One region of the Candidatus Thiodiazotropha sp. AKIB8 genome, then DNA from elsewhere that is predicted to be linked to it. Evidence: predicted binding sites of a transcription regulator. Region 1 holds the regulator's gene; each other region holds the start of a gene.
What was found. The regulator FliA, encoded in region 1, starts transcription of late flagellar genes. The targets are predictions, from matches to a motif close to GCTAAAGTTNNNNNNNNNNCNGCCGATA.

Region 2: AC4IFB_RS10630 (chemotaxis protein) is a predicted target of FliA. The motif match lies at 3,618-3,645, and genes of this name have one in related genera.
Region 3: AC4IFB_RS17730 (type IV pilus twitching motility protein PilT) is a predicted target of FliA. The motif match lies at 3,385-3,412, and genes of this name have one in related genera.
Region 4: AC4IFB_RS13995 (putative motility protein) is a predicted target of FliA. The motif match lies at 2,376-2,403, and genes of this name have one in related genera.

Annotation. Positions count from the first base shown of each region.
Region 1 is NZ_JBSYOO010000022.1:1,921-7,115, forward strand. Features, by position in the region: gene flhF (flagellar biosynthesis GTPase FlhF) at 1-1,223, shown strand, start outside; gene AC4IFB_RS04145 (MinD/ParA family ATP-binding protein) at 1,210-2,088, shown strand; gene AC4IFB_RS04150 (RNA polymerase sigma factor FliA) at 2,094-2,840, shown strand; gene cheY (chemotaxis response regulator CheY) at 2,919-3,290, shown strand; gene AC4IFB_RS04160 (protein phosphatase CheZ) at 3,317-4,051, shown strand; gene AC4IFB_RS04165 (chemotaxis protein CheA) at 4,123-5,195, shown strand, end outside.
Region 2 is NZ_JBSYOO010000035.1:119,176-124,370, reverse strand. Features, by position in the region: gene AC4IFB_RS10650 (MotY family protein) at 1-221, opposite strand, end outside; gene AC4IFB_RS10645 (hemerythrin domain-containing protein) at 619-1,176, opposite strand; gene AC4IFB_RS10640 (potassium channel family protein) at 1,173-2,876, opposite strand; gene AC4IFB_RS10635 (DUF6394 family protein) at 2,897-3,280, opposite strand; gene AC4IFB_RS10630 (chemotaxis protein) at 3,728-4,684, shown strand; gene AC4IFB_RS10625 (ATP-binding protein) at 4,981-5,195, shown strand, end outside.
Region 3 is NZ_JBSYOO010000050.1:27,284-32,478, reverse strand. Features, by position in the region: gene AC4IFB_RS17740 (hypothetical protein) at 272-724, shown strand; gene AC4IFB_RS17735 (PilT/PilU family type 4a pilus ATPase) at 963-2,087, opposite strand; gene AC4IFB_RS17730 (type IV pilus twitching motility protein PilT) at 2,244-3,278, opposite strand; gene AC4IFB_RS17725 (YggS family pyridoxal phosphate-dependent enzyme) at 3,544-4,266, shown strand; gene proC (pyrroline-5-carboxylate reductase) at 4,292-5,128, shown strand; gene AC4IFB_RS17715 (YggT family protein) at 5,121-5,195, shown strand, end outside.
Region 4 is NZ_JBSYOO010000041.1:40,635-45,829, forward strand. Features, by position in the region: gene AC4IFB_RS13990 (SLC13 family permease) at 1-1,970, shown strand, start outside; gene AC4IFB_RS13995 (putative motility protein) at 2,445-2,642, shown strand; gene AC4IFB_RS14000 (putative bifunctional diguanylate cyclase/phosphodiesterase) at 2,713-5,082, opposite strand; gene AC4IFB_RS14005 (proline dehydrogenase family protein) at 5,180-5,195, opposite strand, start outside.

The DNA of each region.
Region 1 (5,195 bases):
GATCGGATGCGGTTATTCTCTCGAATAAGGGAGTAGAGGGAGGCATCGAGCTGGTAGCAGCGGTAGATTATGATGAGTCTGCCTTCAGCACTACCCAACCGACCTCCATAGAATCAAACGAACCAGAGATTAAGGGTAAAAAGGCAACTACCCACTCTGTTGCTGCTTCAGCTTATAAAGACGTTGAGGGGGGTGTAAAAAATATCTCCCCTAAGCGCAATGAGAGGCATCAGACCTTTGATACAGGCGAGGGTAGGGATAAACCTAAAGTGGAATGGAGCCAGGATCCAGTGTTGCGCGAGATGCGGCAGGAGATGCAGGCACTGCGCCGGATGATGGAAAATGAGTTATCCGAACTGACTTGGCGCGATATGGGCCATCGTCGTCCTCAAACACAAGAATTGATGCGGCAACTCATGGGACTTGGTTTGGATGCCGCCCATTGCCGTGAATTGGCCTATCGGGCAGAGGATGCTGAGACTCCTGAACTGGCCTGGAGACAGGCTTTGAATCATCTCGGTCGGGAATTTCTGGTTGAGCATGACGATCTGCTTAATGCCGGAGGTATTCTGGCTCTGGTCGGCCCAACCGGCGTTGGAAAGACAACAACCATCGCCAAACTGGCGGCAAAGTTTTGTCTACGCCATGGTAATCGCCATCTGGCACTGATTTCAGCGGACAGCTATCGCATTGGTGCTCAGGAACAGTTACAGAACTATGGTCAAATTCTGGATGTGCCTGTTCGCAGCGTCACTTCCCCTGAGGAGTTGAGTAGTGCTCTGCATGCATTTGCAGAAAAACGCCTGGTATTGATCGACACAGCAGGAATGGGTCAACGGGATCTGAAATTGACAGAGCGTCTAGCGCTCTTGAATCAGGGTAATCATCCGGTGAAGGCCTTACTGACACTCTCAGCGACTACACAGCGTAGCGCTCTGACTCACGCGATTCGTTCATTTGGTGCTATCTCACCTGTGGCTGCAATCCTGACAAAAATGGATGAAGCCGCCTCCCTCGGTGGTGTGTTTTCTGCGTTACTGGAAGCTAGGCTTCCCCTGGCGTTTACCACTGATGGCCAGCGGGTGCCTGAAGATATTCATGTTGCCCGATCCGAAGTACTAATAAGACAGGCTGTTGAAATGACGCAACAGACAGAACATCAACCCGATGAGGAGTATCTGGCTATGGCCTTCGGAGGAATGAGCGAACATGCAAATGTCTGAACATATCGAAGACCAGGCAACCGGACTACGTAGGATGGTTAACCCAGAACCTGTTAGAGTAATTGCTGTTACTGGCGGCAAGGGGGGCGTGGGTAAAACCAATATTTCCGCCAACCTGGGGATTGCCCTCTCCGAAATGGGACGGCGGGTGATGCTGTTGGATGCGGATATGGGTTTGGCTAATCTGGACGTGGTACTTGGATTACATGCTAAACTAAACCTCTCCCATGTGATGCGGGGTGAAGCTTCCCTTGAGGATATCATTGTCACCGGGCCAAAGGGTTTGCGGGTTGTACCGGGCGCCTCTGGTATTCAGCACATGGCGGAGATGTCACCAGCAGAAAATGCAGGATTGATTCATGCATTTAGTGAGCTGGCCAATGATGTGGACATATTGCTGATCGATACTGCAGCAGGTATTTCTGATTTGGTAATCAGCTTTAGCAGGGCGGCTCAGGAGCAGATTGTGGTTGTCTGTGACGAGCCAGCATCAATTACAGATGCCTATGCCATAATTAAACTATTAAATCGAGAGCATGGTATCAGTCGTTTTCGTATACTGGCCAATATGGTCAAAACTGTTCAGGAAGGACGCGATCTGTACAACAAGATGTGTCGGGTTACTGATCAGTATCTGGATGTTATGCTCAGCTACATGGGCAGTATTCCGTATGATGAGCAGCTCAGGAAAGCGGTGAAGAGTCAAAAACCGGTGGTTGAGGCCTTTCCGAGATCGAGAGTAGCGCAGGCGTTCAAGAATTTAGCCAAGAAGGCCGATAACTGGCCTGTACCAACTGGAGTCAGTGGTGATCTGCAGTTTTTTGTCGAACGCCTGATCCAATTTTCAAGCCAATATGGGGAGTAATGACGGTGAACGGTTTAGCGACATACACCGCCGTGCAAAAGCAGCAGAGCTACAATGACTTGGTTAACCAGCATGCAGGGCTGGTCAAAAGGATCGCCTATCATTTGATGAATCGATTGCCACCTAATGTGCAATCGGATGATCTGATCCAGGCAGGTATGCTGGGTTTGCTGGAAGCAAGCAAAAACTATGATCCCACTCAGGGTGCCAGTTTTGAGACCTATGCGGGTATCCGCATCAGGGGGGCCATGCTGGATGAGATCAGGCGTAGTGATTGGACGCCACGTTCTGTGCATCGTAAGGCACGCATGGTGGCCGAGGCGATGCGAGAAATCGAAAACACCGAGGGTCGAGATGCTCGGGATATCGAGGTGGCGCAGGCGCTTGAGATGAGCCTGGAGGATTATCATCAGATCCTGCAGGACTCAACCGGATGCCGGATATTCAGTCTGGATGAATTGACAGCAGTCAGTGATGGCTTTCCGGCTTCCCGTGAAGGCCCGATGGACAGCCCCTTTGAGGGTTTGCAGAAGGATGCCTTCAAGAAGGCGCTGGCTGAGGCTATAGCCAGTTTACCTGAACGGGAGCGATTGGTGATCGCTATGTATTATGACGATGAAATGAATCTTCGGGAGATCGGGCATGTGTTGGGTGTCAGTGAATCTCGGGTCTGCCAGATACACAGTCAGGCAACCTTGCGATTGCGCTCTAGACTGACAGAATGGCTCTCACTAGTGCACGAAGAAGAGTAGTAATTGGTTGGCCTGTAGATGCCGTGATTGGAGATGACCGGTAAAAAATACAGGAGGGAGTAAGCATTGGACAAAAATATGAAGATCCTCATTGTGGATGATTTCTCCACAATGCGGCGAATTATCAAAAACTTGCTGAGAGACTTGGGTTTCAACAATACCCAGGAGGCAGACGATGGCTTGACTGCATTGCCCATGTTGCAGAGCGGGAATTTCGATTTTCTCGTCTCAGACTGGAATATGCCTGGCATGACGGGTATCGATCTACTGAAGGCTGTGCGAGCAGATGAGAAACTGGCTGGCCTGCCAGTTCTTCTAGTGACAGCTGAGTCTAAACGCGAGCAGATTATTGAGGCGGCCCAGGCAGGCGTCAACGGTTATGTTGTAAAGCCCTTTACCGCAACCACCCTGGAAGAGAAGATCGGTAAGATCTTTGAACGCGTGGGTTAACCTTTTTTCTCCGGGAGTTTCTCACTATGGGGCAACAACAGGATAACCAGCTGCGTTTAGATACAGCCAAAGCGTTGGTCAGCAGTTTGGAATCAGGCGATGAAGAGGAGTCTGAAAGGCTGATCGCAGCACTGACCACTCCTACAAATAATGATCAACTGTTTCTTGAAGTCGGTCGTTTGACACGCGAGCTGCATGATGCGATCAACGGGTTTCTACTCGATGCACGCATCAACGATATGACCAGTTTTGAAATACCTGATGCCAAAGAACGGCTCAGTTATGTCATTACAATGACTGAGCAATCTGCGGATCGTACCCTGACAGCGGTTGAAAAGAGTATGCCGTTGGTTGAAGGCATTGAATCCCAATCCGCTGAATTATTGGAGCAGTGGGAGCGATTGCGTTCTCGTATGCTGAATAAGGATGACTTTAAGGATCTGAGTCTTTCTTTGTCTGAATATCTCGCCAAATCTAAAGAAGATGCCGCCAGTCTGCATAAAAACCTCTCTGACGTGCTAATGGCTCAGGACTTTCAGGATCTCACCGGCCAGATTATCCGTAAGGTGATCACACTGGTTCACGATGTTGAAGAGAAATTGGTAATGTTGGTCCGCATTACGGGCGATAAGTTTGACGAAGGGAGCGAGAAGAAGAGTAACGAAGAGTTGGCCGGTCCGGCGATTCCAGGTCTCGATCAAGGGGATCAAGTGACCAGTCAGGATGACGTGGATGATCTGCTCTCCAGCCTTGGATTTTAGTTATTCAGGTTTAGACCGATATATCAGTCAATAAGAATGGCAATATTCGGTAGTGTTACCGGGAGTGTTAGATGAGCATCGATGTCAACGACGAAATCCTTCAGGATTTTTTGGTCGAGGCAGGAGAAATTCTTGAGCTGCTTAGTGAGCAGTTGGTCGACCTTGAGCAGCAACCTGACGATTTTGATCTGCTCAACGCCGTTTTTCGTGGTTTCCATACCATCAAGGGTGGCGCAGGCTTTCTCACCATTGATCCTTTGGTTGAGGTTTGTCACCGCGCAGAAGACGTATTTAATATCCTGCGCCAAGGTCAGCGCAGTGTAGGGCCGGATTTAATGGATTCGGTGCTTGAAGTGCTGGATGTCGTGAATGCGATGTTCAATGATGTGCGCCAGGGGGTCATGCCCGATCATGCCGAACCCAGTCTCATTCAACGCCTGAATACATTTGCTGTGCCCGAAGGTGAGGAAGAGGAGCAGGAAGAGGTTGAGGAGGAAGCTGTCGAGGCGGTTGAAGAGCCGGCGCAGGCTGATTCCGAGGCAGAGACGGAAGATCTGAGTGAAAACGAATTCGAAGAGCTTCTTGATGCCATCCAGGAACCAGCTGAGACTACTGCCGCAAGTGACAATATCTCTGAGGATGAATTTGAATCGCTATTGGATGATCTCCACGGTAAGGGGAAGTTTACCGGTAAACCTAAAGCAGATGAAAAGAGTCAGAAAGCTGATTCGGATGATATTTCAGAAGATGAGTTCGAGAATATCCTTGATCAGATCCATGGCAAGGGCAAATTCGATCCCAATAAAGTAGCAGACAGTGAGCCTGAGAAGAAAAAAGCGGCAGGAAATGCCAGCGATGATATCTCTGAGGATGAGTTTGAGAATATTCTCGACCAGATTCACGGCTCGGGTAAATTCGATCCGAAAAAGGTAAAGCAGGAGGCCCCTGCAGCACCAAAGGCAAAACCTGCAGCGAAAAAGAAAGCTGTGGCGAAAAAGAAAGTTGCAGCGGCTAAAAAAGCACCTGCTCCAAAAGAGGCTCCCAAGCCTGCTGCCAAGTCCGAGCCCAAAGCTGCTGCAGAAAAGAAAGCGAAAGCTTCCGCAAAACCTGCTGCAAAAGGGGCTAAGCCTCCACAGGCAAACAA
Region 2 (5,195 bases), on a different contig from region 1:
AGCCTCTCCGGTATAGGCTGGAAGCTATTAATTCGGAAGTTGAGATCATCTCCCGCAATGCGGCGGAAAATTGCTTGACCAAATTGGGGTATTTGATGACGCAATTCGCAGCTGATGTCAGATCCGGCAAATATCCACTCTGACTCGTGCATGCCCGCCATATAGATCTGAGATTCAAGCTGGGTGGCCCCAAACAGAGTGACTCTTGGCAGCCAAAGCATGACGACGAAACTATATATTAGGAAGTTGAACTTACTTTTTTGCAGATAACCAGTCATCACCAAACCGACATAGACTAAAAATTGAGCTTAATCTCTACCGCTGTAGAGAGGCATCTGAAAAGGCTATCGGCCAACCTGTTTCGATCCTTTACTCAAACCTGGCGGGCAGTGGGGTAAATTTGGGTATTGGGCAAAGTGCCTATTTTGAGGAGAAGTCACTTTTGCCTTTAGCACCGCCCTCACAAGGGAGGCTTTGAAGAGGTTTGATGTTGTATTGTGAGTAGTTGCAATTCACTTATATTTCCAACCAAGTGTGGCCTGGCCACACCCTTGGGGATAGTAATGCTGCTATTGAGTTGAAACAATGAAATGCCTCAGCAGGACGATTTCGATCGAGCTACTCATCTTCATGGGACTTGAGATAATCGATCAGACTGCGAAATCGATTGTAGTCCTGGCGGTGAAAGACCGGGTCGTCACCATGGGTAACTTCTTCTTCCAGCTTTTTCCACTCTTTTTCATTCAACGCCTGATCAACCAGCGGAAAGACCTCTTCCTCTTCAATATCAATATGCTGGCGCTGCAGCGCAACAAACTCCCGCCCTTGAGTCTCGACCTCATCACGCAACAACACCGCGCCCTGCATGGCACCCTCCAATGTGGTTCGAAAGCGATTGGCCAATCCTAACAGGCTGACATGTTCGCGGCAGATTCGCTCATAAAGTGCAGCGTGGGGCTCCATTGATCTCTTTTTGAAGGCGACACTGTTGATTTGATCTTCAGTGGGATGATGCACTTTCTCAGCATAGTGTTCGATATAATCCACCATCTCGATTTTCAAATCGAAATTGGATTCATGGCCTGCTGCCAGGGCATCGAGCTCAGTAGATAGCAGATCAAGCAGTCGAGCGAGATTTACGTGGTCTCGGTGAAGTTTTTCCAATAGTGGGCTCATGTCACCTCTCTTTTTCTTAATTGGCGCCAGACCCAGCCCTGCGGACTGGTCTCCCCAGTTAGAATATAGTTCAGCGCGTTCTCATTTTGCAGTGTCCACTCCATGCGATTTCTTGCTGACACCTTTCCGCAGAATAGCAACCGATCATCCTTTTGAACAATCAGGTCCTCTTCAGGCAACAGACTATACTCATTATGCCTCAATAACATCAGGGGAATACAAGGCAACATTTTTTCCCTGTTCCTGGGGTCTCTGATCAACTCACCCAATGTGAGATTACGCCCCTCACGCACATATTGGCACACGGCATGGGTATCATGCTCCGCAAATGCTACTTCCCATACATCCGGGGCGTGATCAGACACCAAGGCAGAAATACGACTGATCAGCTGACAGGCCCATTCATCATCCTGGTGCATCACCATCGTGACGAACTGATGTTGCATAGGTGCACCCAATAATACCCGTATCCGATTAGCAATGATTTCACTGGGCAGCATCACCATATCCGCACCAACGGCCTGAATCACCGGATCATTATGCTTGCGATTCTGGCGCAGGATGACAAACAGGTCTGCATTCAATCCCCGGGCTGTCATGATTATGGATAGGTTATTGGCGTCGTTATCAGTTCCCGCCACCAGACCTACGGCTCGATCAACGCTTGCTTCAAGCAAGGTATCCGCCTCGGTGCCACGCCCAACCACCATTGGGGAGTGAGGGCTACCAGTAATATCCGGCTCAGCCTCAATCACTACAACCTCAAAATCTTCCTTCACCAGCTTATCGTATACCGCCTTACCGAACCTGCCGTAACCGCAAATCACCCACAGCCCTTTTCTGGGGGGATGAACAGGCTCACTGAGCATATCTCTCTTACCCAGAGACAACCAATCCTGCAGCAGACTAAGACAGGGTGCCTGAACGGCTGTAGCCAGATAGAGGGCAAATGCATCAAAGGGATCAATGATGTAATCGGTCCCGAAAGAGGCCATATTCTTTTCGATATCATGGGAATCTGCCCGGCATATCACGTCGATATCAGGGTGCAGTAACTTGGAAGTGATGGCTATCTTGAGATTGGTTTCATTGGAGTTGGTCAATGCCACCACCCCCTCACAGAGCGGGTGCAACAGACCTGCTTCCACCAAATGAGCAGGTAAGCGAGCATCTGCAGATAAACCGGGTACATACTCTCGCAGATTCTCCAATTTGAGTAGATTTACCCGCTCTTGAAGAACATCAATCACCACCGCATGCTGGCTACGCTCTGTTAGCGCTTTGACCAGTGCCTCACCCGTCTGTCCATAACCACAAACCAGGTAAAATGACTCTCTCAATCTGCTGATTTTTCGAGCAAATCGCCTCTCAGTTAATGCTCTTTGAAAGGTCTCATCCTTGAGTAAAGCCAATACAGTACCAATTGAGTAGAGCCAGACAACCACCGTAAAGAAGATTGAAAAACTGACCCACAAACGCTGCCCTGCTGTGAATGGGTAAGGCAGCTCACCAAATCCAATAGTGCTCGACATGAAGCTGACAAAATAGAAAGCATGGAAAAAATCCATATGCCAGACATTACCATCTGCATCCTCACCAGGAATCAGAACCAACCCAAGCATGGCGATTGAGTAGGCCAGTACCAAGGTCAAAAGCGGCGCTCGCATACGCCGAAAAATGAGGAAGATAATATTGTTCATCGAGTCTTTGTCTGGTCGCTTCAGCGACGCAACATAACCGTTTCGATGATCAGCAGAATCACTGAGACAACATTAGCTAGCATCGCCCCGCCAGAGAGTGAAACAATACTGGCCATAGTAACTGTGGTCAGCCCGGTCTCGGTAACATGCACAGCCACAGTCCAAACCAATGCTGCCGCAAACAGCTGTAATAGTGCCACCAGGCTGGTCGCCAGTAACACTGCCCCCATCTGGGTGCGGTCACCAAATTTCAATACTGTAGCTACCAGGTTCACCACAATAACCGCAAACAGTTCATACACGTGGTGGTGATCAGGATTATCCAGTTCGCCGACAAAAAAACCGAAATTGAGCGTCAGGGCAAGCACAATAAAAAAACCAAACAGGACCTTTTCCGGATTCACTCGTTTTCTCCTCTAATGTCTCAAAACCGGATCACAGCATTGAAGAGCCTCAAAAACCATCGTTCATTTCGAGGCCCGGATATTGCCGAGCGGCTATATTCAGGAAGCTCTGATTATGTCTGGACCGAACAGATCTTGGTGGCAAGATGTCGATCCACGACATAATCAGAGCTTCCTTTAATCAATCTTGGAGTAAAAGATAGCCTTTTTCCAGTGGTTTATCTGCTGTTTTTAACTAAAAACATCTGACTGACTAGTAGAAGTCGTGACTTCAGCAGTTGATCTGTTGCTACACCACGCAAGACAAGGAAAAAGCACTAAAATCTAAATGTGATCTTCTAAAGATTTCATAAAATCGACCGCTACAAACATCAGTCGGGGCGACTACTTACGATGCAGTCGAAACGCCCACCGTCCTGTAATGCGACTAATTTTGGTAACTAAAAAATGTCCAATTTTATTAAATCTGTAGATGACCGTACTCGCTTGGCGGGCACCAATCGCTTAGAGGTTCTCCTTTTCAGCCTTGGAAAGGATGTCAGAACTGGCCGCGAAGAGACCTATGGGGTCAACGTTTTCAAAGTTCGAGAGGTCATGCTGGTACCTGAAATTACCCATGCTCCGGACATGCCTGCCTCTGTTGAGGGGATGGTGAGCCTACGAGGCAATATGATTCCGGTAATCAATCTTCCCGATTTCTGTGGCGTTCAGACAGAGGAGAAGCCCAGCATTCTGATCGTTACCGAATACAACAAAAATGTACAAGGTTTTCTTGTACATGCTGTGGATACTATCGAGCGTCTTGCCTGGGAAGACGTCAAAGTTCCCCCACCGATGATGGCGCAACAGCACGGCGGACTGGTGACTGCTGTAACTGAACTGAAGGACAAGCGCCTGGTTATGATCATGGATGTGGAGATGGTACTGAGCCAAACCTCTGGTTTTGGCCAGGGCTCAGATATTTTCGATGGCATCACACGGGTCGAAGATAACGATGTTACCCTACTCTTTGCAGACGATTCAGCCGTGGCTCGAGACCAGATTATTCGCACCCTCGACCATATGGGCATGAAATATATCAGCACCTCCAATGGTGCCGAAGCCTGGAGCAAACTCAAGGAGATCGCTGATCGGGCTGACGCGACAGACCACAAAGCGAGCGATTTCGTGCAGATTATTCTGACCGATGTAGAGATGCCAGAAATGGATGGCTATGTGTTGACCAAGAAAATCAAAGATGATGCACGTTTCAGTGACATACCAATCATCATGCACTCGTCACTCTCTGCAGATGCCAATATGGCTCTGGGTAAGGGCGTAGGCGCAGATGCCTATGTGCCCAAATTCGAACCCACAGAACTGTCGGCCAAACTGCATGAAATGGTCGCCAGTGTTAAAAAGTAATTGACCTGAGAGACACCTTTAAAGAGGTGTCTCTTTGCAATCCATTTAAAAATCCGCAAGCTCTTTGAATGCAACGGTTGTTACCTTAGGTAACAACTGCTACGCTTCTCAGATGCCAGATTCGCAACCACCTGACCGACAAATAGACAGGACTTTAGCCCTCGTCCTTCTTATCCTGTTGCTCTTCTCCACACCGGTTATGGTGTGGTGGACCTCCCCTGGCCACCACTGGTACCTACCCTATCTGCTTTGGTTTGGTGTCATCCTATTCATCGCCTGGGTGAATCATCGACACCATGAATCATGATCTCTGGCTACTCTTTGGCATCAGTTTTCTCTATCTGGCAATACTGTTTCTTATTGCCTTTGCTGCAGACAGTGGACGGATTCCTGAACGTTTTATCCGACATCCGAGCATCTATGTCCTCTCGCTCGGTGTCTATGCGACCTCCTGGACTTATTACGGTAGCGTTAGCTTTGCCCAAACCCAGGGTTACCTGTTTCTAACCAT
Region 3 (5,195 bases), on a different contig from region 1:
CTTTCCTTGTGCGTTTAGATTCAGACAGCCATTAAAGCCACTTATATCAATTAGTTAAGGCATCTTTATTTGAATAGCGACTCAATAGTTCATGAATCATCAAATGGTGGGTAGCTGAAGGTTAACCGAACAACAGCGAAAACAGATCAAATAAAAACATCTCATTCACTGATCTGGATCATCAAGTAATATCTGGACTAATCCTAAGATGTGTAGATGAGCCAAATCTATCTCATCCTACGTCCAGTCTACTGGTTTGGAGGTTTCTCTCATGTCAAATCAAATCACTAATGACCAAAGTTTACGCGATGCTATTAGCCAACTATCCAGTAAACAGCAGAGAGCTTTAGCAGGTAAATTTGTAGCCAGCGTTGAACATTTAAGTTCAGATCCAAGGATTGCCCGGGCAATTGAAGCTGCAACAAACCCCGATCTCTCAAGCCAGGAGGTCGAAACTGCCTATAAAGACGCCAAGGCTTTGGCGACTCAGACCTATACAGCTTGCGGCCGTGATGCAGACTGGGCTGCACAAGCTGAACATTTTGTTGCCGCAGCTGCAACAGCCTCACTGACGCCTGATGAAGCTGATGGCACAAAGGGGGCATGGCGGGCTGCGATGCAGGCACGCATGGCTAAAAATTGTGAGATGATTCTGAATGATGGAGGTGGTCTGGCCAACGAATCAGAAAATCAGTATCGCCTTGCTGAGGCTTTTCTGCCCTAGTGGGTTGTTGGGTAAATTTGGCAACACTCAGCCGGATCACCCGCGCCATTGGTAAAGCGTGCGAGCGCAAGATCAGCGGTCAACTGCAGAATCCAGGTTTAAGCAAGCATAACACCGACGATAGCGTTTCTTTCCGAACAGGAGTATTCAGAGTCTTCCCTTAGATTTACAGGAGCTATCTGAATCTCGTTGATTGTGTGCCTAATAAACAGCTCTGAGCAAGTAGTGCCTGGATATCTCAGGCCTTCCCATCCATCAGGGTAATACCATCCAGTCCATCAACCAGTGAATCGTTGGTATGGCTTGCTCCAAGTTTGATCATCAATCGTACATCATTGGCGGAATCAGCATGGGCGAGTGCATTCTCATAACTGATAACGCCCTCTTCATAGAGTTGAAAAAGATGCTGATCAAAGGTAATCATGCCGAGCTCGTTCGAGCGTTTCATCAACTCTTTCAGCTTATGAATCTTACCCTTCCTTATCAAATCGGCAGCCAAAGGCGTATTTAACATGACCTCAATCGCAGCGCGACGCCCATTCCCATCAGCTTTGGGTATCAGCTGCTGCGCAACTATTGCCTTTAGATTCAGGGAGAGATCCATAAAAATCTGTTCTCTGTGATCTTCCGGGAAAAAGTGGATGATGCGATCCAATGCCTGGTTTGCATTGTTGGCATGAAGGGTGGACAGACAGAGGTGACCTGTCTCAGCAAAGGTGATTGCGTTTTCCATGGTTTCCCTGCTACGGATCTCACCGATCAATATCACATCCGGTGCCTGACGAAGAGTATTCTTCAGTGCTACATCGTACGATTCTGTATCTATACCCACTTCTCTCTGCGTGATAATGCATTTGTCATGATCATGCATATACTCGATCGGGTCTTCGATACTGATGATATGGCCGTCACCCCGTGTATTTCGATATCCAATCATTGCAGCCAGAGAAGTCGATTTACCGGTACCGGTAGCACCAACAAAGATCACTAAACCACGTTTGGCGATAGATAAATCCTGCAGTACAGGCGGAAGAAAGAGAGATTCCAGGGTTGGAATATTGGTCTCAATCCGGCGCAGAACCATTCCGACAGCATCCCGCTGTATAAAAGCACTGACACGAAACCGCCCAATCTTTTTCGCGCTGATGGCGAAGTTACACTCTTTGGTCTCGTCGAACTCCCGCTGCTGGGCATCGGTCATGACGCTGTAGGCCAAGGCTTTGGTCTGTTGCGGGGTCAGTGCTGTTTTGTTCACTGGGTGAATTTTACCATCCACCTTGATGGATGGTTCCCGACCTGCGGTGATAAACAGGTCCGAGGCCTTGTTCTTGACCATCATGGCAAGGAGTGGGTTCAGTTCCATATTCTTGTCCTCTAAACACTCATTCTTATGCGCCGAATACGGTAAATCAGCGCAATTTCGATGACTATCAGTTAACCCTAATTATAATTAACCCTGCGACTAAGTATATCGCTTTCAGCCACTGTGCACGCCTACAGCCAAATTTGGTAACGTACTCTAGAACTGATCCTTGTGCTGTGCTTTGGCTCTGGCATCCAAACGACTCACTACGCCCTTCTGCACCAGCTCTTTCAGGGCCTGATCCATGGTCTGCATCCCGGCTGCCTGCCCGGTCTGTATCGCAGAGTACATCTGAGCTACCTTGTCTTCACGAATCAGATTACGGATCGCCGGGGTACCAACCATAATCTCCCAAGCGGCAATTCGGCCACCGCCTATTTTTTTCAATAGTGTCTGGGCTACAACTGAACGTAAAGACTCAGACAGCATGGAACGAACCATTGATTTCTCACCTGCAGGGAAGACGTCGATGATTCGGTCGATAGTCTTTGCTGCTGAGCTGGTATGCAGGGTACCGAATACCAAATGGCCGGTCTCCGCAGCCGTCAGCGCCAAACGAATGGTCTCAAGATCACGCAACTCACCCACCAGGATGATATCCGGATCCTCACGCAGTGCAGATCGCAGCGCTTCAGCAAAGCCGAGGGTGTCGCGGTGTACTTCTCGTTGATTGATCAGACACTTTTTGCTGTTATGAACAAATTCGATGGGGTCTTCGATGGTCAGTATATGGGAATAATCATTATCATTCTTATAGTCCATCATTGCCGCGAGAGTAGTCGATTTACCTGAGCCGGTGGGGCCGGTGACCAAAACCAGGCCACGAGGCACATCTACAACATCCTTAAATATCTGAGGACAACCCAGATCTTCGAGGGTCAGAACTTTGGATGGAATGGTACGAAATACTGCCGAGGCACCCCGCGCCTGGTTGAAGGCATTGACCCGGAAACGGGCCAGACCAGGAATTTCAAAAGAGAAGTCGTTTTCCAGAAATTCCTCGAAATCCTTGCGCTGCTTATCGTTCATGATGTCATACACCAAGGCATGCACAACCTTGTGCTCAAGCGCCGGCACGTTGATCCGGCGTATATCTCCATCTACGCGAATCATCGGCGGTAAGCCAGATGAAAGGTGTAAATCTGATGCGTTGTGTTTGACACTGAAGGCCAAAAGTTCAGCGATATCCATTCATTCCCCCATTACTATCATGCAAAGGATGCATGTGCCATTTGCGGGCACATAAAATTTCAGCAAATCATGGTACTGTATCTCATGCTGGTAGGCATTATCCCTTTATCGACATCCAGACAGATAAATTTAACTGGCACTTAAACTTGAATTGGCACCTGACTGACCACACATAAGAAAGCAACATTACGCTGCCGGATAAGCAAATAATATACTAATCCGCCTGACAAATATCCGTTATCCGGCAAAATGGCATGAGATAGACGTGACAGACGACACCATATCCAAATCTGATCAGCTTCGGCAACGCTTTCATCACGTACAGGAACGCATCCGCAAGGCAGAGACATCTTGTAAGCGCCTCCCCGGCAGTGTGGAACTGCTGGCTGTGAGTAAAACCCGTAGCAGCGAGGAAATTCATGCGCTTGCAGAGCAAGGACAGCGAATGTTTGGAGAAAATTACTTACAGGAAGCGGTGAGCAAAATCACACAACTTGAAGCGTTGAAACTCTCCTGGCACTTCATTGGTCGTATTCAGAGTAACAAGACCCGACAGATCGCAGAGCACTTCGATTGGGTACACAGCGTTGCCAGCCTCAAACATGCGACCCGACTCAGCCAACAACGTCCTGACAACCTGGCTCCACTCAACATCTGCCTGCAGGTCAATACCAGCGGCGAGTCGAGTAAAGACGGTCATTCACCAGAAGAGCTGAAAGAACTATTACCTGAATATCAAGCATTGGATAAGATACAAATTCAGGGACTGATGACCATTCCAGCTCCTGTAGAAGACAATTCTGACCCCCGACAGCCATTTCAATTGCTGCGGACACTGCGTGATCAATTGAGTACAAAAGAGAAGCCTTTAAGCACCCTTTCCATGGGGATGTCCAACGATCTGGAGGATGCTATTTGCGAGGGAGCGACCATCGTCAGAATCGGCACCGCAATTTTTGGCCCCCGGCAGTATAATCAATCCCAGTAATCACCTCTGAACACAGAGCGGTAGCATGAAAAACGACAAAATCACTTTTATCGGCGGCGGCAACATGGCAACAAGCCTGATTGGCGGCCTCATTGCAGACGAATATGATTGCAATGCCATTACAGTCAGTGATCCCGATACAGAAAAATTAAGCCAACTGGCTGCCCGCTACGGGGTTACAACAGAGCCTGATAATGAACAGGCGGTTCAGCAGGCTCAGATCGTTGTATTGGCGGTCAAACCACAAATTCTCGAGTCGGTTGCTCAGAATTTGGCTAAAACCCTTCAAAATTCAAAGCCTCTGATCATCTCCATCGCTGCGGGTATTACCGCTACAGACCTCGATAACTGGCTCGGTGGAGATCAGGCAGTAGTGCGCAGCATGCCGAACACCCCGGCAATGATCCAGTCTGGTGCAACTGGTCTCTATGCCAGCCCCGGAGTGAGTGAAAACCAACGCAACCAGGCAGAGAGCATTCTTAGAGCCGTAGGCCTTACACGCTGGGTAGAGAATGAATCCCTCATCGATGCAGTAACTGCTGTTTCCGGAAGTGGTCCGGCCTATTTCTTCCTGGTCATGGAGGCCATAGAGGAGTCGGCCAAGTCGATGGGGCTTGATGAAGAGAGCGCCCGACTGCTCACGCTACAGACAGCTTTAGGTGCAGCCCGCATGGCGATTGAGAGTAGTGACTCGCCAGCCATGCTACGTCAAAAAGTCACCTCCCCAGGTGGCACTACCGAACGAGCCCTTGATATCCTTGAGAAAGGTGGCCTCAGGGAATTGTTCAAAGATGCCCTGCAAGGTGCCAAAAAGCGTTCCCACGAACTTTCCAATTTACTAGGACACAATGATCATGGGTAGCAGCTATCTCTCCAACCCTTTGATTTTTCTGGTACAAACCATATTTGGCCTGTATATCCTCGCGATA
Region 4 (5,195 bases), on a different contig from region 1:
AAGAACAGACTATTGCCTATACAGGCATGCTCACAAAGAAACAGATTATCGCCGGAATATTGTTTGCCATTATGGCGCTTCTACTCTCAACCGTAGTACCAACAGTTGAGATTGCATGGGTGGCAGCAGTTCTTGTTTTAACAATCTACCTTTTTGCCTTTGAAATTGTTGGTGTAGATGTTGCGGCAGCCACGGTAATGGTATTACTCGGATTAACCTCACTCTTAGCACCTTTTATGGGTCTGGAACAGGGATTGGTCAATAACAACCACCTTTTTGATGGCTTCTCATCAAATGCTGTGATCTCAATTATTGCGGTTATGATTATCGGCGCCGGCTTGGATAAAACAGGAATAATGACGAAAGTTGCTTCTTTTATCCTCCAGGTTGGTGGTACGACAGAGTCTCGTATCATCCCCATTATTTCTGCAACAGTAGGATTTATCTCTTCATTTATGCAGAATGTTGGTGCAGCAGCTCTCTTCCTTCCTGTGGTATCAAGGATCTCTGCTCGGTCAGGTTTACCCATGTCGCGTTTACTGATGCCGATGGGTTTTACAGCTATCCTGGGCGGCACAATGACAATGGTTGGATCAAGTCCATTGATTCTTCTAAATGATCTTATTCTAACTTCCAACAAAGCACTGCCGGCAGAGCAACATATGGATACATGGGGTCTATTCTCTGTAACGCCGGTTGGTATTGCTCTTATAGCCACGGGCATCATCTATTTCGTAGTGGCGGGACGCTATGTATTGCCAAAAACCTTAAGTGAGAGCAGCACTGTTGGCTCTGATTCATTACAGTATTTTCACGATGTATATAATGTAGATTTTGCAATTAACGAAGTCGTTGTAAAAGATGATAGTGAACTGAGTGGCGTCCGTCTTGATGATGTTGAAACGGCTTATCGAATCAGAATAATTGGTAGCAAACAATCCGGTGAAGAGGCCAGAGTCGGACCAGGGACGATAGCCAGAGACACAGAGTTTAAAGCTGGTATGGTACTGGGCGTTGTAGCAAATCCCCACGATCTTTCACACTTCGTTGAACGCTTCAACTTAAAACTACGCAAAACACTACGCACCTTCTCTGAATCTCTATCAAGCCGCAAATCGGGTATTGGTGAAGTGGTCATACCACCAGGTTCCTCCCTGATTGGCAAAAGCGCACGTGACGTATGGATGAGAAAGACCTATGGCCTGGCCATGATAGGCCTTCATCGTAATGGTGAAACCATGAGAGAGGGAGACGATATACGTAATTTACCTTTGCAAGCTGGTGATACCCTGGTTGTTCATACTGCGTGGAATGTATTGGAACGCTTAGAGAAAGATCGTGATTTTGTTGTTGTTACCACTGAATACCCTCGCGAAGAAGAGTTACGCCCAAACAAGATTTTACCCGCAGCCATTTTCTTTGGTATCGCCCTGTTCATGGTTCTGTTTACAGATATCCGCCTCTCTGTCGCTCTGTTGACTGGCGCCATTGGTATGGTATTAACCGGTGTTCTTAACATTGAAGAGGCCTATGATGCTGTGAGTTGGAAAACAGTCTTCCTACTCGCCTCACTCATCCCATTAGGACTGGCTGTGGAGACATCCGGCACAGCAAAATGGATAGCCGAACAGGTCTTATTTGTAGTAGGCGATATGCCACTGTGGGTCATACAGGCTTCTATAGCTGTACTGGCAACCTTTTTTACCCTGGTTATGTCAAATGTAGGTGCAACAGTTCTTTTGGTTCCACTTGCAGTCAATATCGCAATTGGTGCCGGTGGCAACCCGGCAGTATTTGCTTTGACTGTGGCCATTGCTACCTCTAACTCTTTTCTGATACCAACACATCAGGTCAACGCCCTGATCATGGGACCTGCTGGCTATCGAGTGGCTGATTTCATGAAAGCCGGCGGAATTATGACAATACTGTTCCTGGTGGTAATGATGGCCATGATGTCTTTAGTATTCTAAGCAACCGCTGAACAGGTCATGGATCGACATCTTACCGCCAGAATGGGCCGCATGTGCGGTGCGAATCTTCATATTAACCCGGCTATTACGAAGATTCGTGCCTTGCATTGCACCACTTTGTTTGTCCCAGACTTATTCAGTGGCTCCCTTGTTCTATTGTCACCAGCTGCCCCGTTATCACAATATTTATTGAAGTTAATAGTAAAACTCAACTGAATTTTATAAGTTTAATTACTAAAATAAGAATGACATGTACATTTGTGTTAAATCTATCTTCGCTTGGGCTTGATTACTTCAGCATTCAACACAAATATTATTCCTTACTTTCAACCACTTAGTGGACTTCACTTCCAATTTCCACTGAAATACCATAAGCATAATCTCTATTTTCAGCGCTTCAGCCTCACTAAAGAAACCAGCTGATATGCCGCCATTCAATACTGAGTCTTACATATTATCTTCCGGAGTTATGCTATGGATATTTCTGGTGTCAGTTCCAACGCAATCAGCATGATTGCAAACACTGGAACCCAAACTGGAGTCGCCACACAGAAGAAAGTGATGGAGATGCAGGAACAGACTGCTACTAAATTGATTGAGTCGATTAAGCAGAGTCCACAAATGCCAAGCCCCTCAAGCACTATTGGTGGCAATATCGACGTAAAGGCTTAGCGCATCCCTGTCACTTCCTGTAAATAATCGAATCTATCATTATCAGATCATATCCAGAGTTCATGAGCATTTAACTTACCGGCCTCATGAACTCTGGTGTATTCTTAATATTGTCTGCATTTTTTTCCAGAAATTCCAGGAACTGATTATTTGCCAAAGGCCTGGCAAATAGAAAGCCCTGTCCTTCATCACACCCTTCGTTCTGCAAAAACTGCAACTGATCCGGGTTTTCTATTCCCTCAGCAATAACCGTCTTATTAAGAGTACGTCCGAGTGCTATTATGGTTCTGGAGATCTCTGCATTCTGTTTATCGTTGCAAACATTGGTGATGAAACTGCGATCTATTTTCAGTTTATCGACGGGTAAGGCGGCCAATTGAGCTAAAGATGAAAAGCCTGTACCAAAATCGTCAATGGCAATAGTGATGCCTATATCTCGCAAATCGGATAGACTGCTTGCTGAATCTTCTGTATCACGCATCAATACATTTTCAGTAACTTCCAACTCAAGTAGTTCGGTGCTGAGGCCTGTTTTTAACAGTACTCTTTTAACCACCTCCCTGAGACTGTCACTCTGAACCTGAACCCCTGACAAATTCACAGCAACACGTCCAAAATCAAGACTCAATGATCTCCATTGTTGCGCATCCCTACAGGCCTGGAATAGAACCCACTCACCTATGCCTCTTATTTGTCCAGACTCCTCTGCAATCGCGATAAACTCGTCTGGCGATATCATACCTTTTTCCGGATGCCGCCAACGAACCAATGCTTCCACTCCTGTAACCCGACCACTCAACAGCTCAATCTTTGGTTGATAGAAAACTTCAAATTGCTGTTGATTTAATGCACTGCGCAGTCCAGATTCAATTGTGTAGTGCTGAAGCGCTTTTTCTGTTAACTCCTGTGTATAAAACTGAAAGCCTCCCCTTTCAATATTTTTAGCCTTATACATCGCGGCATCTGCATTCTTCAACAATGTTGCAGCATCATCGCCATCATTGGGGTACATTGAAATGCCTATACTTGCACTAATATAAAATTCATTATCTTGCACCAGAAAACTTCTTTCAAAACAGCTCTGTATTTTCGCCGCTAAAAGTACAACATTGTGTGGATGCTGAACATTTTCAACCAATACGGCAAATTCATCGCCTCCCAGTCGCGCTAAAGTGTCTTCTTCTCTAACTACCTTTCGCAGACGCTTGGCAATCATTTTCAATACTTCATCGCCGGCGGGATGCCCAAAACTGTCATTGATATTTTTAAAGCGATCAAGATCTAAATACAAAACACATAACTGGTGCCCACCGTATTTGCTTTGAGTTATGGCATGAGAGATTCGGTCACTGAACAGCAGCCGGTTTGCAAGCTTTGTCAATCTATCAAGATAGGCAAGCTTCTTAATCTTATTCTCAGCTTTTATACGCTCTGTTACATCGACATTCACACCTGTAAGACGTGTCAATTTCCCATCATTGTTCTTAGTTGGTGTTGCTCTAGAGAGAATACACCGATATCCACCATCTTTATGTCGTAATCTGAACTCTTCTTCCCAGCTGTTGCTAGCATTTAAGATATATTCATCCAATTTATTTAACAGTTTATGCCGATCCTCTGGATGAAGCAGACTCTTCCAGGAATCGAGTTCATTCTCAATTTCACTATCCTTATAGCCAAGCTGAGCCTTCCAGCGAGGCGATAGATAAAAACTGTTTTTATCGAGATCCCACTCCCAGAAACCATCCAATGATGTTTCAAGTACATTGCCAAACTGTTGTTCCGCAGTCTTCAAAGCATGCTCAACACTCTCCAGATGCCGTGATCCAGAAGATAGTTCATTTTGTAAAAACTTGTGTTCAAACGAGAGATGTATGCTTTCAATCTGCTGGTTATAGAATTTTTGTGCGACAAACAACATGCCAGTTGCAAACAGCATCAGCAGCACCCCAAGAATCGATAGCGATAAATCACCCCGGGAAAAGAGTTCTATCTCCAATGGCAACAAGAGGGGAATAAGGAAAACCACATAGACTTCCAGAACAGCGGCATAGGCAGTAATACTGAAAGCTGCCAGGCCGGTCAGCAACATAAAAAGCATCACTTGGTGAGTCGTAGACCAGGCAGGGTCATAGGCGAGACTCAGCAATCCCCAGATCAGTCCACTAAAAAATGTTGTGATCAAATGTCGGCGTAACCATATACCAAGCTTTACCTGGTTTTTGTTAATCTGCTTAAAACTATGCAGAAGAAAGAGCCTGGCAAAATTCAGTCCCAGTAATGCAAAACCCCATAGCATCAACCAGAGGCTATCGATAACAAAAGAGTAGTAGATCCATGCAAAACAGCCGACCAATATCCCTGGTGCTACTACTGAACCACTGTAGGAAAAAAGAAGGTCTATCTGTTTATCAAGAACCGCTTGTTTAATTGATTTCATAGTCCATTTCGTCTGCTGTCAGACTCTCCTATCAGTCCATGATATTGTACACACCATTCAACAAAAAACTAATACCGACAATAACATAGTTACACAATCACTCCAGATCAGGT